DNA from 3 places in the Providencia sp. UF-224 genome. Region 1 is predicted to be linked to each of the others. Evidence: predicted binding sites of a transcription regulator. Region 1 holds the regulator's gene; each other region holds the start of a gene.
What was found. The regulator Fur, encoded in region 1, represses iron uptake genes when iron is present. The targets are predictions, from matches to a motif close to ATAATAATGAGAACNACTATCAA.

Region 1 (6,029 bases):
TTATATAGATCACAATAAATTCAGCATAATTCCACATAATAACTGAAGTTTATTAATGAAAGGAAAATAGGATGAAAAACAGAAATAAAGCGCTGCTCGCGACACTGGTTTCACTGTTTGCCGTATCTGCTATCGCTCAGCCGAATATTACGGTATTGGCAACGGGGGGAACCATTGCTGGGGGCGGGGATTCAGCAACGTCTTCTAGCTATCAAGCGGGTAAAGTGGGTATTGATGCGTTAATTAATGCAGTGCCAGAAACCAAGAAAATCGCCAATTTAAGTGGTGAGCAGTTGGTGAATATCGGCTCGCAAGATATGAATGACCAAGTTTGGTTGACGTTGGCGAAAAAAATAAATCAGGACTGCGATAAAACTGACGGATTTGTGATCACTCACGGAACAGATACGCTAGAAGAAACGGCCTTTTTCCTTGATTTAACAACCTATTGTAAGAAACCTATTGTGTTAGTCGGGGCGATGCGCCCATCAACTGCACTGGGCGCGGATGGCCCGCTAAATTTGTATAACGCAGTGGTACTTGCAACGGATAAATCAGCAGGTGACCGTGGCGTACTCATGGCGATGAACGATAAAGTGGTTCAAGGCCGTAATGTGATGAAAATGAGCACAACAGAAGTACAGGCATTTGATGCGGTTAACGCAGGTGCTGAGGGCTTTATTCACGATGGCAAAGTGACCTATTTCCAAGCCCCTCAGCCACGTGGTGACAAAGCTGCATTCGATGTGAGTAAGTTAGAGAAATTACCCGCGGTGGGTATCGTTTATAACTATGCCAATGCATCCGCTGCTCCTGTTAAAGCATTGAGAGAGGAAGGCGTAGAGGGGATTGTCAGTGCGGGAGTTGGTAACGGCAACATGTATAAAACGGTATTTGATGTATTAGCGAAGGCAGCAAAAGAGGATGTGGTTGTGGTACGTGCAAGTCGCGTTCCAACAGGCTATACCACTCGTAATGCCGAGGTTGATGATAATTTATATGGTTTTGTGGCATCGGAAAGATTAAATCCGCAAAAAGCTCGCGTGTTATTACAGTTAGCGTTAACTGAAACGAAAGATCCGCAGAAAATTCAGGCAATGTTTGAGAAATATTAAACTGAATGTGTTTTAGTCGTTAATGTAGCGGGAGGCAGTTTTCTGTCTCCCGTTAATTTTATGGTAATTCACCATAAACAAGAAATGAAAATATTTTTCAGTAAATTGAAGCATGTTCGTAAAATTGAGGCGAATTTTTGGGGCAAACTCAATATTTAATGTCAATGTGGTGATAGGCTACGCAAAATTACGGCATTATTGGAAAATTTAAATCACTAATTAGCAATTTATTTGTTTTAATCTAATTCAAATGAATCGTAAGGCCTCTTTTATTTCTTTATTAAATCAATTGGTTGAATCTCACCCTGTGAAAAAACATCATGTGTGATAATGACGGTTAATTAAAATTAATGTGTCGTCGATCATATTTTGGCAACAAAGCCAGTATCTGTGTTGATAATTCGCGTCGCAAAAAATAGGCTAATCACATCACAAATAACATAAGTTATTGTGAATATTTAGATTTAAATGGAAAGTTAAATCGTATTTCGGCCGAAAAAATAAAACATAAAAAATATTAGAGGAATACAAGAATGGTTAATAAACATGTCAATACTGGCAGGAAGTTGCTCGTCTTAAAAATCGCCATCGCGATGCTGCCTATCGCGTATCAGCCAATGACTCACGCAGAACAATTCCTTGAAGATTCAAAACTCACAGGTGGACTTTATTACTGGCAAAGGGATCGTTCTCGTAAGGATTTAGACCCAAATAGCGATAAATATAAAAAGTATGCAGATAATCTTAAACACTCAACATTCAATGCCAGCCTAGACTTTTCATCTGGCTATTTTCAAGATGTTATCGGTTTGGATTTAGCGGGTTTTACCGCTATTGAATTATCAAACAGTGGCCCTGCTGCACCCAATGAAATTGGTTTTAGTGACGCCAAATCACGTTGGGATGAAAAATGGACTGGCGACCGTAGTGGTGTAACGTTTTATAAAGCGGCGGCGAAACTAAAATATGGTCCTTTCTGGGGGAGAGGGGGCTATATTCAGCCTACGGGACAAACGTTATTAGCTTCACACTGGAGTTACATGCCGGGGACTTATCGTGGTTTGGAAGTCGGTGGTGTATTTGATTTTGAGCAAAATGGTGAGTTAAGCATGTCCTATATGTGGACAGACCGTTATAAAGCACCATGGTATCGCTCAATGTATGATTTCCGTGAAGCCGATGGCAAAACTGGGATCAGCTATTTGCATTCCATTGGGTTTAAATATGATTTTAAAAATAACTTAGTGCTAGAAGGGGCTTATGGTCAAGCAAAAGACTATATGGATCAGTATTTTGCTAAAATTTCGTATGCTGTGCCTGTTGCTGAACGCGATTTGCGTCTCTCATATCAATTTTATGGTTCTAAAGATAAAGTTTCTGATGGCGGTGTCAATGACGTTTATGATGGCTTAGCATGGTTGCAAGCGATGACATTAGGCTATACCTATGAACAGTTTGATTTTAAAGTTGAGGGAACCTATGTTAAAGCGGAAGGTAATCAAGGCTACTTCTTGCAACGTATGACGCCGGGCTGGGCGACATCCAATGGGCGTATGGATATTTGGTGGGATGGTCGTTCAGACTGGAACGCCAACAATGAAAAAGCATTATATGCAGGTGTGATGTACGACCTTAAAAATTGGGATCTCGCAGGCTGGAAAGTGGGTACATCCTATATTTATGGTTGGGATGCAAAGCCAAGCACAAATACCCAATATGCCCAAGATGTGCGTTTAAAAGAAAGTGCATGGAACTTTGATATTCTATATACCGTTCAAACTGGCCGAGCAAAAGATACGCTCTTTAAATTACACTTTACCAAATATGATAACCATACCGATATTCCTAGCTATGGTGGTGGTTATGGAAATATCTTCCAAGATGAAAAAGATATTAAGTTTATGGTGATGATGCCATTTACGGTTTTTTAATGAATTAAATAAATAGTGGTTACCATTGAAATAAATATGATGGTAACCGACTAAAACACACATAGCATATATACGTAGTTTCAAATGGCCTAATAAAATAAGAAAATATACTTATATTGCGAGTTTGAAAATTAAAAATAAGGTGGATTACATTCACCTTATTTTTATTATTTAGTCATTATCCTAGTGCAGAAAAACAAATTTTTATAACGAAGCAATTCCTTTATCACCTTCATTATTGATGATAGGTGCATCATGTTTTACTTTATCTTTTAATTGCGTGACTTTATCTGTATGAGTAACACTATTTTTGACTTTAGCTTGTCCAGAAAGGATGCCACCTTTTTTAATCGATAAACTGCTGTAGTGAATCGTTCCATGGACTTCGCCGTTATTTTCAATGCTAATGGATTCAGAGGTGCATTCACCTTCAACTCGACCATTAATAATCAACTCTTTACAAATAATATTACCCGTCACTTGGCCATTTAGCATAACTTTAACGGTATTATCTTTTCCTGTAATGTTACCAACGACTTTGCCATAAATGTGGACCTGCTCATTAGAGGTAATATTACCTTCAAACATCACATCCCTCGAAATTATCGTATTCGATTTTTCTTCACTAAGGGTTGGCGTTGATATCGTAACGTGTTCTTCTATCTTAGAAGTAATTTCAGGTTCACGAATGGTAGGGGTTTCTTCAGGGGTTTGTTTGTTTTGTCTTTTGGTGAACATTTTACTTACCTTTTTTTGATTGAAGTATAAGATCAAGAACAGAATTGATAATACAAATGAAAATAAGGTGATGGCTGTATGACGAAAAAACCATCCTATTAAAGTAAGAAACCAGAAGAAAAAACTAGTATTAATAAAAAGATATGTTTTTTTCATCAGTTAATCTCTTACGAAGTACGAGAACAATCCAAATAAGTCTAGCTAAAAATATACAAATTACATCATATAGTTGTAATTTAACTTTTTTATTACACTTAAATTGTTTATTAAATTAAAAAAAGTAAAACTATATAGCAATATACTGAACTTATTTTAGACGTTAATTAGATAAACTATATGACAGTGATATGAAAAAAAGATGCAAGGTATATTTTAGATAACGTTATGCATCACTATGATATCATTGTAAATATTCTCAAATAGAGAAGGTGTGTTCATCCGTCAAACAATATAAAGGATTTGAAGTGAATTGCAACTTATTATAGAACACTTCAATATTTCACCTTAACGACATATTTTAGTGATAAATATAAAGTAAATGAAAGAAATTATGGATATTCTCACTGAGAATGCTTAATTTATCGGTGGATGGATACAATAAAAAAGCCCGATAATGGTGGTTATCAGGCTTTTGAAGAATGGGTCACCATCAAAATATGATGGTGATTAATTTATTACTCTTTTGCTTCGTGTGCGTCAGCGTTATCGCGGCAATCACCATCAGCGCAGTGGCCATATAAGTACAAACTGTGGTTAGACAGCTTAATACCGTGACGTGCGGCGATATTTTTTTGGCGAGTTTCAATCGATTCATCAGTAAACTCAATCACTTTACCACAATCTAAGCAAATTAAGTGGTCATGGTGATGCTGCTGAGTTAATTCGAATACGGATTTTCCACCCTCGAAATTATGGCGCGTAACGATACCTGCATCATCAAACTGGTTCAATACACGGTATACAGTCGCTAGCCCGATCTCTTCGCCCATATCAATCAGCTTTTTATAGAGATCTTCCGCACTGACGTGGTGGCACTCAGGCTCCTGAAGTACTTCCAAAATCTTAAGTCTTGGAAGAGTGACTTTGAGTCCAGCATTTTTCAATGCTTTATTGTTGTCTGTCATGCGGGTTTGTCCTGTATCTTAAATCATAAATTTAACAATAATGAGACATTTTTAACATAAATCCAGTTGTCTTCTAAACTGATTTACAATTATAGGCATGGAAAATAAAAATAGAAACCATGCATTGTCTCATTATTTTGATAATCTCTTATAAGTCTATCCAATTAGGATATTTAATCGATTATTTTAGACCGAATGACGTTCCGCGATGGTGCATTTTGAGCGGAAAGGAATTCGGCCTAAGCGTAACACTTGTTTTTAATCGACTAGCCAAGAATTTCAGCTAATGACATCTCTTCAGAGATTTGTTTGACCCATGCATCCACTCGTTCATCTGTTAACTCCGGTTGGCGATCTTCATCAATCGCTAATCCGATAAAGTGGTTGTCATCTGCCATACCTTTTGAAACTTCGAAGTGGTAGCCTTCGGTTGGCCAGTGCCCAACAATCACCGCACCTCTTGGTTCGATGATATCGCGAATAGTCCCCATCGCATCACAGAAGTATTCTGCATAGTCTTCTTGGTCTCCACAGCCAAAGAGAGCGACGAGTTTACCTTCAAAATCAATTTCTTCTAATGTTGGGAAAAAGTCATCCCAATCACATTGTGCTTCGCCGTAGTACCAAGTTGGAATACCAAGAAGTAGAATGTCAAAAGCTTCAATGTCTTCTTTGCTGCACTTTGCAATGTCATGAACTTCTGCTACGTCTTTGCCTAATCTTTCTTGGATCATTTTGGCAATATTTTCTGTGTTACCTGTATCACTTCCGAAGAAAATACCGATGACTGCCATAAACTGATTAACCTCTTGTTTTTCTAAGAGAGAAAGAAGGAGTGTCTCAACTTCTAGAACTCATTTAGAACGAAAATAAATAGAATTTTATGCCTTATTCTGGCGAAAAAACTTTTATAAGTCTGTCAAATTTGTGTGATTTACTAAGATAGCGTTACTTGAGTATTGTCTCATCAACTTGTTGAAGTTGTGACATCAAAATTTCTTCTATTAATTCACTACGGCTTATATTTTTTTCTTCAGCTAACTGATTCAGTACAGCAACAGCTTCTTCGTTTAGTTTAAGTTCAACTCGGCGCAATCCATTCACTTTATCGCGTTTTAATT
Region 2 (6,029 bases), on a different contig from region 1:
AGCGATGAGATAGAGTGCGACGACGACCAACGAACCGACCGCAGATAAAATTCGAATCGGCCTTTGTTTTAACCGGTAAGATGCAACGTCGGCGAAAGTGTAGCGACCTAAATTACGTAAGCGCTCAGCAATTAAGAATAGAATGATCGGCCAGCCAATTAAGAAACCAATTGAGTAGATTAGCCCATCATAGCCAGAAGTATAAACCAGAGCGGAGATCCCTAAGAAGGAGGCGGCGGACATAAAGTCCCCAGCAATTGCCATCCCATTTTGGAAACCTGTAATTTTCCCGCCTGCTGTATAGTAATCAGAGCGAGAACGCGTTCTTTTCGACGCCCAATAAGTGATATATAACGTAAAACCGACGAACAGCAAGAACATCACAATAGCTTGAATATTGACAGGCTGACGTTCAACATCCCCTGTCAATGCATCGGAAAATGCCATTGATGAGGTAAAAAAGAGAATGAGTGAGAGCAAATATTTCATTTTTCTACCTCTTTTAAAATTTCGGCCGTTAAACGGTCATATTCACCATTAGCACGGATAACGTATAGCCCGGTTAACACAAACGAAATGATGATCAGTCCAACACCCACAGGAATCCCCCTAGTGATATATGAACCTTCCGCAATTGGGGTACCTAACCAGCTAGGGTCAAAAGCGATAAGAAAAATAAAACCAACATACAGGACAAGCGTTATTACTGATAACAACCATGAAAAGCGACTACGTTTTCTAACCAGTTCTTTGAAGCGAGGGTTATCCTCTACCTTTTCGTAAGCAGTAGCATTCATCAGAGTTCTCCTCTGTTATTGTATTATTGGCATACCCTATTCTCTTTAAATACCTAGAAATTGGCCGCAGTAACCTACCCGAAAAGATTATCGGGGGATTTATGCACTTAATTTCTAGTGCTTAATGATTTTGAGTATTTATATAAAGGCCGCCATAAGACGGCCTTTTAACGCTATGACATACTCATAGACTGTTTTTCTTCGAGTAGTTTTTCGACAACACCCGGATCTGCCAGCGTGGAGGTATCTCCAAAGTTGCTGGTGTCCCCTGATGCAATTTTTCGTAGGATACGGCGCATAATTTTACCGGAACGGGTTTTTGGCAAAGAATCCGTCCAGTGAAGAACGTCCGGTGTTGCGATTGGGCCAATTTCTTTACGCACCCAATTGCGAACTTCAGTGTATAGCTCAGGAGAGGGTTCAACCCCTGATATTAATGTGACATAGGCATAGATTGCCTGCCCCTTAATACTATGAGGAATACCAACCACAGCGGCTTCAGCCACTTTCGGGTGCGAGACGAGGGCGGACTCAATCTCTGCGGTGCCTAAACGGTGGCCTGAGATATTCAGTACATCGTCAACACGACCTGTGATCCAGTAATAACCATCTTCATCACGACGAGCGCCATCACCACTAAAGTACATGCCTTTAAAGGTGGAGAAATAGGTTTGCTCGAAGCGCTCGTGATCGCCAAATAAAGTACGGGCTTGACCCGGCCATGAATCGACAATCACTAAGTTACCTTCGGTTGCCCCTTCAATAGGTTCACCGAGGTTATCCACAAGTGCAGGACGGACACCAAAGAAAGGCAATGTTGCGGAGCCCGGTTTTAACATGGTTGCACCCGGCAGCGGTGTGATCATAAAACCACCCGTTTCGGTTTGCCACCATGTATCAACCACTGGGCAACGGCTGTTACCAATCTTTTTGTAGAACCATTCCCACGCTTCAGGATTAATTGGCTCGCCAACAGAACCAAGAATACGTAATGAGCTACGGTCGGTACCTTCAATCGCTTTGTCGCCTTCCGCCATTAATGCACGGATAGCAGTTGGCGCGGTATAAAGAATATTGACTTGGTGCTTATCAACGACCTGACTCATTCGATTAACGGATGGGTAATTTGGTACACCTTCAAACATAACGGTTTTTGCGCCATTGGATAATGGCCCATAGAGTAAGTAGCTATGGCCTGTTACCCAGCCCACATCCGCAGTACACCAGTAGACTTCACCTGGATGATAGTCAAAGGTATATTTAAACGTGAGTGTGGCATAAACCAGATAACCACCAGTGGTGTGAAGAACCCCTTTGGGTTTACCTGTTGAGCCTGAGGTGTACAGAATGAACAGCGGGTCCTCCGCGCTCATTTCTTCTGGTGGGCAATCAGCGCTAACCCCTTTGATGACGTCATGCCACCATAAGTCGCGACCTTCGACCCAACTTGGGACATTGCCTGTACGTTGGTAGACAATGACATTCGTAACGGTAGTGACTTGCGGGTTGGCTAATGCGTCATCCACATTTTTCTTCAGTGGGATAGCACGCCCTGCACGTAAACCTTCATCTGCGGTGATAATCAGCTTCGCTTTACAGTCAATAACGCGACCAGAGACCGCCTCAGGAGAGAAACCAGCGAAAATGACCGTATGGATAGCGCCGATACGCGCACACGCTAGCATGGCGACAGCGGCTTCGACGACCATTGGCATATAAATCGCCACGACATCGCCTTTGCGGATACCTTGTTTTTTTAAGACGTTAGCAAATTGGCTAACATCATGATGCAGTTCACGGTAAGTGACATTTTTTGACGATGACGGGTCATCGCCTTCCCAAATAATCGCTACTTGGTCGCCTTTTTCAGCCAGATGGCGGTCCAAGCAGTTTGCACTTAGATTTAAAGTGCCATCTTCAAACCAACGGATATCGATGTGTCCGGGGTCAAAAGAGGTATTCTTAACGCGGGTGTACGGTTTAATCCAATCAACGATTTTTCCTTTTTCGCCCCAAAATCCTTCAGGGTCTTGAATCGAGCGTTGGTACTCATCGTTATACTGTTGTTCGGTAATCAGGGCATTTTTTGCAATTTCAGCAGGAACGGGATGTTTAGTTATTTGAGTCATATTATTATCTCCTTGCAGATGTTAATATTATGTCAAAAAACGGTTAACTAAAGCACGAAATATAAATTTGTTTTTCTTTTGCGCGGAAGATCACGTATTAATTGTAATGAGATTTGCAGGATTATCATTTGATGCTAAATCCAGCATTGGAATATAAATCTAAAAATATTGAAAATGTTAGATGTAAAGAAAAATAAACTGTGGGGATGTTGGTATTAGTTACTGTATAAACTAATTCTCATAGGGAATGCAAAAGACCACAATTTTATCATGGATTTGATAATGATTTTCATTAACAGTAAAATAACTATAATAGAGAGAAATTCACAAGGTGCGAAACTACGCAAGTGCCATACCCTATGAACCTTGTGGTGAAAATGAGAAACATAGTGGTATTTACGTCACTGGAGACAATAAAATGAGTTATACATTACCTGCTTTACCTTATGCTTATGATGCGTTGGAACCACATTTTGACAAACAAACCATGGAAATCCACCACACTAAGCACCATCAAACCTATGTGACTAACACCAACACGGCGTTAGAAAAATTACCTGAATTAGCAGGTCTGGATATTGACGTTCTGATTCAAAAATTAGACCAAATTCCTGCTGATCAACGTACCTTCGTACGTAACAATGCGGGTGGTCACTCAAACCACAGCATGTTCTGGAAAGGTTTGAAATTAAATACTGAATTAAAAGGCGACTTGAAAGCGGCTATCGAGCGCGATTTTGGTAGCGTTGATGCATTCAAAGAGCTGTTTGAGAAAGCAGCAGCAACTCGCTTTGGTTCAGGCTGGGCGTGGCTGGTTCTAAAAGATGACGGTAAATTAGCTGTTGTTTCAACTGCTAACCAAGACAGCCCATTAATGGGTGAAGCGATTTCTGGCGCTTCAGGCTACCCAATCATCGGTTTAGATGTGTGGGAACATGCATATTACCTGAAATTCCAAAACCGTCGCCCTGATTACATCAAAGCATTCTGGTCAGTGGTTAACTGGGACGAAGCAGCGGCACGTTTCGCTTCAAAAGCTAAATAATTAGACTTTTTAATTAAGTCTCAATGGGCGTAGCATCGATGGTGCTGCGCCTTTTTTATTTGCAGCCCATTTGATTGTTATCTCGAGTTGCATTCTTTATGATAAAGGCTTCGTCACCAATTTATGTGGAGAGCGCCGCCCATGTCATTCCTACCCCAAGTCTTTATCGGTAAAGTCCAAGCAACGCAATCTTGCGGTCGAAGTGCGATTCATAAACATGCGGCAGATGGGTTATTGATGTTGGGGCAGCTTGGATTAGAGGGCGATGAGCAAGCAGAAACGCGTTTTCACGGTGGCCCTGATAGAGCGCTTTGCCATTATCCTCGTGATCACTACGAATTTTGGCTTAATGCATATCCTGAACAAGATGACTTATTTATGGCATCAGCATTCGGTGAAAATATCTCTACACTGGGAATGACTGAAGAAAATGTATTTATCGGTGATATTTATGGGTGGGGGGATGCGCGAATTCAGGTTACTCAACCTCGCTCTCCTTGCTATAAGCTGAACGGCTTAACGGGCGTGGAAAACTTCGCTCAAATCATGCAAGACAACGGTCGTTGTGGGTGGTTATATCGCGTGATTAAAACGGGGAATGTCAGTGCTAATTCACCGCTAACGCTATTGAGCCGCAACAGTGATGTTTCAGTACAAGAGGCGATAATGATTGCATTTCATGCCCCCTATGATGAGCAGCTGTATCATAGGCTCCTCAGTGCAGCGGGGTTATCTGCCAGTTGGAGCCTAACGATGCAAAATCGCCTTGATAATCATCGCATTGAAGAATTTAGCCACCGTTTATTTGGTAAACGCAGTTAGGATTGACCGATAAACTGCTGGTACCAAGGCGTACCAGCCATTAGTTCTGCATGGCTACCTTGAGCAATAATCTCTCCATCTTCCATATAGACGATGTTATCTGCTAAACACGCAAGGTGAGGGTGATGAGTGACCACAATGCGAGTTTGCTGAGCCGCTTGAGTGATTAAGGAAATCACGGAAGCTGTATTGATGGTATCAAGGCTTGCCGTTGGTTCATCCATTAAAATGATACCTGGGTGGCGCAGAAGTAGCCGTGCAATACCTAAACGCTGTTTTTGCCCGCCAGAAAGTGCCATGCCACTCGCGCCGACATCTCGGTTTAAAAAATCAGGAATATCTTCAAAATTTAACTGTGACAGCAATATGTTAACCTCTCGGTCATCAATATTTGCATCTTCTAATGTTAAGTTTTGGCGTACGCTGCCGCGAAAGAGTGCGCTGTCTTGCAATAAAACCCCACGCTTTGAACATAGCGCTTCTTGCGATAATTCCATCAGGTTTTTATTACCGTAACTGACAGAGCCTTGAGTCGGGTCTTGTAGACGAGCGAGTAAGCTTAAGAGTGTGCTTTTCCCTGCACCAGATGGGCCAACGATAGCCGTGAAAGTATTATGAGCAAAATTGACGGTAATGTTATTCAAAATTCGTTTCTTTTTATCATGATAGAAAGATAATTGTTGGCAACGAATATCATTATTTTCAGGGGCAGGGGCTCGATAGGGAAACACTAATTCAGGGGTAATCAATGCAGATTCGACCTGTTTAATCGATTGTTTTGCTTGTCTTAATGATTGGTTTAAATGCGAAAGAAGCCAGAGCGGTTCAATAAACCGCGCTAATAACACCATCCCCGCTAACCATAAGCTTAATGGCATGTCACCTTGGCTTATTTTTTGAATGCCTAAATAAAGCAACGCGATAAAAATGATTTGGATAGCACCTGAAAACAGTAAATGAAATGGCAAACTTTGGCGCTGTAATTGTTTTTGTGTTTGATACTGTGATGCTAACGCACTCGTGAGTTGTTGGTGCTGAGATTGGCTAACGCCTGCTCGACGGATGAGCGGCTGGTGGAGTGCAAATTGGTCGAGTTGGCGAATGACATCTTGTTCAGATGTATGGGCTTGTTGTTCAAAAAAAGCCATTTTTTGGCCACAAAGGCGTAAGGTAAATAGTAAAACCAACCCAACGAATAAAAGTGCGCACCCAAAAATAGGTTGGTAGATAAATGCG
Region 3 (6,029 bases), on a different contig from region 1:
TTATCATTTTACAGCAAAATAAAACACCTATTGTTAAGATATTACAAACTATTTACATTTATACGTATTTATTTCTAATTTGCTATTTGATTTATATTTAAATTAAATATATTTATATAATTTTATTTTTCCTATTATGAGCAAAGCTTATTTAACTCACTCTCAAAAAGACATTTTCATTAAAAACCTTTATAAAGTTTTTATTTTTTGTCTGAAAAAAAATAATCATTTTTTTATTTCAGTTACCATACTCTTTCTATGAATTTTAAATTTTCTCATAAAAAACAATCATCTTGTCGATATTTTTACCTTTAAAATTATCCATATAATTTCCATGGTAATATTATTATCTTGCCAAAATAGTGATAATTAACAAAACCATTCAAACATAATGGTTTATTTTTGGTTATGTTTCTTCGATTCAATAGCATCAAAAATAGTTAAATATCCGCTATTTCAAGCTGTATTAAGCTGCATTTTTAATAAAAAATTGCATTTAAAAAAAGAAGCTGAGCTTATATTTACGTTAAAAACGTAGCCTTAAAACGCGGCTTTACTCAACTCTTCTATTTCGATTTAGAGAAAAAACACCAATAAAACATCAGTTATCTTAATGTTAATTTTGATTTATTGCCTTATATTAGCACTCAATACCCCTTATAAGAGTATTGAGTGTGTAATTCAGACATCCACCTTCAAATGGATACCAATAAAAAGCGTGAAAATAGGATAAAAATCTATTAATAATGATTAAATCATACAAATAAATATAACATTATGCAGGATAGATAACATAGGGCGGAAAAATCAGACAGCTACAGTGTTAATTTTTGTTGCGATTTGATTTTATTAATAAAAAAACGCGCTTTACCATTAAAGATAAAACGCGTTATGTCGGCTTTTGCTGTTAACACTGACTATTTAGAGGTCGTTGCTTCCATCCCAACTAAGCCAATTTTCAAATACCCTGACTGACGTAATGCATTCATCACATCCATCATCGTTTCATAATCAACGCTTTTATCCGCTTGGAAGAAAATCGTTGTTTCTTTATTTGAACTTGTTGCTTGATCAAGAGTTACGGAAAGCTGTTCTTTCGACACCGCTTGATCGCCAATAAAGAGTTGACTATCAGCTTTAACCGTTAAGAACACGGGTTTTTCTGGCCGTGGCTGTGGCTTCGCGGTTGAGGCAGGTAAGTCGACTTTAATATCAACTGTAGCCAATGGTGCCGCGACCATAAAGATAATCAATAGAACCAACATCACATCGATAAACGGTGTCACGTTAATTTCATGCATTTCACCGCTATCATCTTGTTCGTCACCTAAACGCATTGCCATAATAATTACCTTGCTTTGCTATTTGCCAGATCAAGATCACGCCCTAATAATAACGCAGACTGTGCAGCCACATCCCCTACCTGACCACGGTAGTTATTAATCATTCTGGCGAAAATGTTATAAATTACAACCGCCGGGATCGCAGCGATAAGGCCAATTGCCGTTGCAAGAAGTGCTTCTGCAATACCCGGTGCGACGACCGCTAAGTTAGTCGTTTGTGAATGGGCAATCCCGATAAAGCTATTCATGATACCCCATACCGTTCCAAACAAACCGACAAAGGGAGAAATCGCACCGATAGTCGCTAAATAACCATTACCACGGCCCATATATCGGCTGATTGCAGCGACGGCTCTTTCAAGACGGAATGACGTACGCTCTTTTGTACCAGACAAATCAGTGCTGTTCGCAGATAACGCTCTTTCTGTTACCGCTTCATTAAGCAGCATGCGTGTAATACTGTTTCCTTTGAAACCTTCTGCAATTTTCACGGCTTCATCAAGTGATTTCACGTCAGCAATCGCATTGGTTTCGTCTTTTAAACGGCGACGTGCGACTAAAATTTCGAGACCTTTAGAGAAGAAGAGTGCCCATGTAATGACAGATGCAATGACCAAGCCTATCATTACTGTCTTCACCACATTATCCGCATTTTGGTACATCCCCCAAACGGATAAGTCCTGATCAAAGCCGCCTGTTGGGGCTTCAGTTGCAATTTCAATATTTTCATTCACAACGGCAGTATTTACTGCGGGCTCAGAAGATACGGGAGCAGCTTCAATATTTGGTGTTGTAGTTGGAGCCGCAGGTGTCGATGGTGTATTTTGAGATGCAGCGGGTGTTGTTGCAGGTGTAGTTTCAGCGACTGCCGTGCCCATCAAGCCGAACGCCAATAGAATAGAAGCTGTTAGTTTACGCATCAGTTGGCCTTTACTCTCTTTTTAGTGTTGTATAAAAAAATTCATATCGATGATTGTGCCATTCATCGACTAACCTTTAAAAGCGAAATTTAACTCGCGCTGTTCGTCTCTTTTAAAAAAGACGGTGCTGATGATATCAAAGACAGCGCGAATTGATAGTAATTATCATTAGTATTCACAAATTTTTTCATTTTTTTTGTTCTTAGACAATGAAGTCCACGTCTATTACACGGGTATTTCTTCTTTATTCTTATTAATACAACGAAGGCATTTGGTAGATAAATGCAACCTCCCTTCTCCTATATCGATGGAACTAATTGAACTTTGTAATACTGAAGAAAACTCAAGTTACATTTCCCTGCGAATGCTTTAACTTCATAGTATCCACGCCTTTGGGTAGGCTAAATTTAAAATGATAAAGGAAAGCGCATGGCAAACACAAAACCAGAAACCCAGTTAGTGCACATTGGTCGAAACCCTAAATTTACACAAAAAGGCGTGAACCCTGTAATTCAACGGGCATCTTCTATCATCTTCGATACACTTGAAGAAAAACGTCATGCAACGCGACACCGTGCTAATGGTGTACTTTTTTACGGTCGCCGAGGTACGCAAACCCATTTTGCCTTTCAAGAAGCCATGACTGAATTAGAAGGTGGGGCAGGCTCTGTACTTTACCCATCAGGTGCTGCCGCCATCACCAATGCAATCTTATCGTTTATTTCTGCAGGCGAGCATATCCTCGTCACGGGCTCAGCTTATGACCCAACCCAGAATTTTTGCGACCATATTTTAACTAAGCTAAATGTTGAAACCACCTATTTTGATCCATTAATTGGTGAAGGCATCGCAGACTTAATTCAGCCGAATACGCGTATTGTTTTTTTAGAATCCCCTGGATCAATCACGATGGAAGTCCATGATTTACCAGCTATCGTGAAAGCCGTACGTAATAAATCACCTGATATCATTATTATGATTGATAATACATGGGCGGCAGGTGTGTTACTCAAACCATTATTGTTCGATGTGGATATTTCCATACAATCTGCCACGAAATACATTAATGGGCATTCTGATGGCATGTTAGGCGTCGCGGTAGCAAATGAGCGCTGTATCGAAACCTTACGTGAAAATTCGTATCTCCTGGGGCAAACTGCAGATCCTGATACCGTTTATATGGCCAATCGAGGATTACATACCTTAGCCACTCGATTAAAACAGCACCAAGAAAACAGTATACAAGTGGCAAACTGGCTGCAATCTCGCCCTGAAGTGGAACACGTTTTCCATCCTGCCTTGCCAACTTCACCTGGTCATGCGTTTTTTATCCGTGATTTTTCAGGCTGTAATGGCTTATTTTCTTTCCAACTTAAGTCACGCCTATCCGCTGAACAATTCGCTGCTTTTATCGAAAATTTAGCGCATTTTAAAATGGGGTATTCATGGGGTGGGTTTGAATCACTGATTTTGGGTTATCAGAAAGAAGATTTAATCAGTATGAGACAATATGATTTTAATCCAAATGAAGGGACATTTTTCCGCGTGCATATTGGCCTTGAGCATCCACAAGATTTAATTGATGATTTGCAATTGGCCTTTGAACGGATTTAAAGGTTAGGGAGCCAAATTGCAGAAAATACGAGATATTTTCTGCAATTTATTGATCGATGAGCGAATACCCCCAAACAAATCAAACTCAATCTTATTTTTTCCTGTAATATAAATAAAGAAATTCGCATTTAGACAAATACAGGAATGATTATGGAAGTCCTACGCGAAATCGTATTGGCACTTTGGGATCACGATTTCCTAAAACTCTCCAACCCCGAAGTACTTTGGGTTATTTATACCGTACTTTTTGTTGTTATCGTTTTAGAAAATGGGGTTCTTCCCGCAGCTTTTCTGCCTGGAGATACCTTGTTGATCCTTTCTGGCGCATTAATCGCCAAAGGTGTTTTACACTTTATTCCAACCATTTTATTACTTGCTACAGCGGCGAGTCTGGGTTGCTGGTTAGGCTTTATGCAAGGTAGGTGGCTCAGTGAAACCAAAATGGTCAAGCGTTGGCTAGCCCAAATTCCTGAGGAATATCATACAAAAGCAAACAATATGTTTAATAAGCAAGGTTTATACGCTCTGCTTATTGGCCGTTTTTTAGCCTTTGTTCGTACCCTATTACCGTTACTGGCAGGGCTGTCCGAATTGAGCCACCGCCGCTTTCAGTTTTTCAACTGGCTAAGTGGGCTTCTATGGGTTGGTATTATTGTTTCTTTAGGTTATGCCTTGAACCAAATTCCTTTTGTGAAAGAGCATGAGCAAGTTGTCATTAGCGCGTTAATGATCATTCCTGTTATCTTATTAATCAGTGGGTTGATTGGTTCCATTGTGATGTATTGGAAACACCGCAAGGCATTAAGTGGTAATAAAGAGAACTAATATTTATGGCCGCAACATTGCGGCCATAAGCATCATTTTTCCATCAAAATACTCACCGCAGAAAACAAATATTGCCCTATTTCCGCTGTCATCCAAGTTCCTTGGGATATTTTAGGCTCTTCCCGATAAATCGTACGGATCCTTTCCTGAAGTTCTGGGTCACCACCCGTGAATTGATTAAACATATCTAACCATACACGAGCCAATGATTGTACTTCAGGGGAATCTGGAGATTTATGCATTTTTAATGCGTTATTCAGACCTGCAATAAGTTCAGGCCAAACTTGCCCCGCAGAAAAATAATGTTGGCGCACAAATGCAAACTGTTCTTCTGTTAAATGAGGCCTAAATAGCGCTAATTGATACTCACTAAACCCCTGCGCAACAAATTGGATCATAGATTCAGTAATACCTGATGAATTCGCTAACGCATTATCAGTTAAATGAATTTTATTCAGCCTTGCAAAGAAATCAGGGTTGCCTCCCGTGTCTCTTTCCAATGCAGTCATCCATTCATGGCTGAGCCGTTGTGCTTCAATCGATTGAGGCATTACACCTTGTTGCATTAACTCACTCACCGCCAGCACTCGTTGTTGCCATTCTTGGTTTTTCAGCGTATGAGCCGTATATAGCGGTAATTGTTCTAGCTCTTGCGGTGTAAAATATTTATCAAACATCGTCATCATCTCCAATACAGAGAACCAATCAGTCTGAGTTAAGGGATCGCCCACTTGCATTTGCTTTTGGAGTTGCTCCAACCGAAAACGCAATGTTGCTATTTGCTGCATTTGTTCGGTTAACAAAGCAATCCGTTCTTGCAGAAGGCTTGCCATATCCCCACTCTGACCATCCAGTATTTCACCGATGTTTTTCAGTTTGACTCCAACTTGGCGCAGCAATTGAATCTGAGTTAAACGTTCAATGCACTGCATATTATAGAGCCTGTAACCTGCATCGGTTCTTGCAGTTGGAAGCAATAAGCCAATTTCCTCATAATGATGAAGCGTTCGGATGGTTAATCCTGTTTTTTCCGCAATTTCACCCACTTGAAATAGCATAGTTCCTCCTGTAAGTGCGACTGAGGTTACGACCTCACGTAACGTGAGAGTCAATGGGCATTTTGCATTTTTTTAATTTTTTGCGCCACAGCCTTTCAAGCAATATATGACAAAAAAAGCCCCAGTCGGCAGATTACCGCTGGGGCTCAATTCAATACACGTTAATTACTTAATCAACGCGTGCATCTCTTGGACTGAAATCACTTTTTCAGTTGGGTCTGCACTCAGTGACATTGTGGTTGCAAAACCACCGTTTAACGTCGTGTCAT

Region 2: a site for Fur is predicted at 3,203-3,225, ahead of sodA (superoxide dismutase [Mn]). Genes of this name have one in related genera too.
Region 3: a site for Fur is predicted at 2,416-2,438, ahead of exbB (tonB-system energizer ExbB). Genes of this name have one in related genera too.

The regions. Positions count from the first base shown of each region.
Region 1 covers NZ_JBSICC010000005.1:55,533-61,561, reverse strand. The annotation lists gene ansB (L-asparaginase 2) at 72-1,115, shown strand; gene chiP (chitoporin ChiP) at 1,649-3,046, shown strand; gene AC4IFO_RS06860 (bactofilin family protein) at 3,251-3,784, opposite strand; gene fur (ferric iron uptake transcriptional regulator) at 4,459-4,908, opposite strand; gene fldA (flavodoxin FldA) at 5,175-5,702, opposite strand; gene ybfE (LexA regulated protein) at 5,857-6,029, opposite strand, start outside.
Region 2 covers NZ_JBSICC010000008.1:181,243-187,271, reverse strand. The annotation lists gene actP (cation/acetate symporter ActP) at 1-489, opposite strand, end outside; gene AC4IFO_RS10420 (DUF485 domain-containing protein) at 486-797, opposite strand; gene acs (acetate--CoA ligase) at 971-2,926, opposite strand; gene sodA (superoxide dismutase [Mn]) at 3,345-3,971, shown strand; gene yiiM (6-hydroxyaminopurine reductase) at 4,113-4,793, shown strand; gene AC4IFO_RS10400 (ATP-binding cassette domain-containing protein) at 4,790-6,029, opposite strand, start outside.
Region 3 covers NZ_JBSICC010000002.1:115,171-121,199, reverse strand. The annotation lists gene exbD (TonB system transport protein ExbD) at 918-1,343, opposite strand; gene exbB (tonB-system energizer ExbB) at 1,349-2,263, opposite strand; gene metC (cystathionine beta-lyase) at 2,693-3,877, shown strand; gene AC4IFO_RS02800 (DedA family protein) at 4,028-4,702, shown strand; gene AC4IFO_RS02795 (MerR family transcriptional regulator) at 4,735-5,760, opposite strand; gene carB (carbamoyl-phosphate synthase large subunit) at 5,926-6,029, opposite strand, start outside.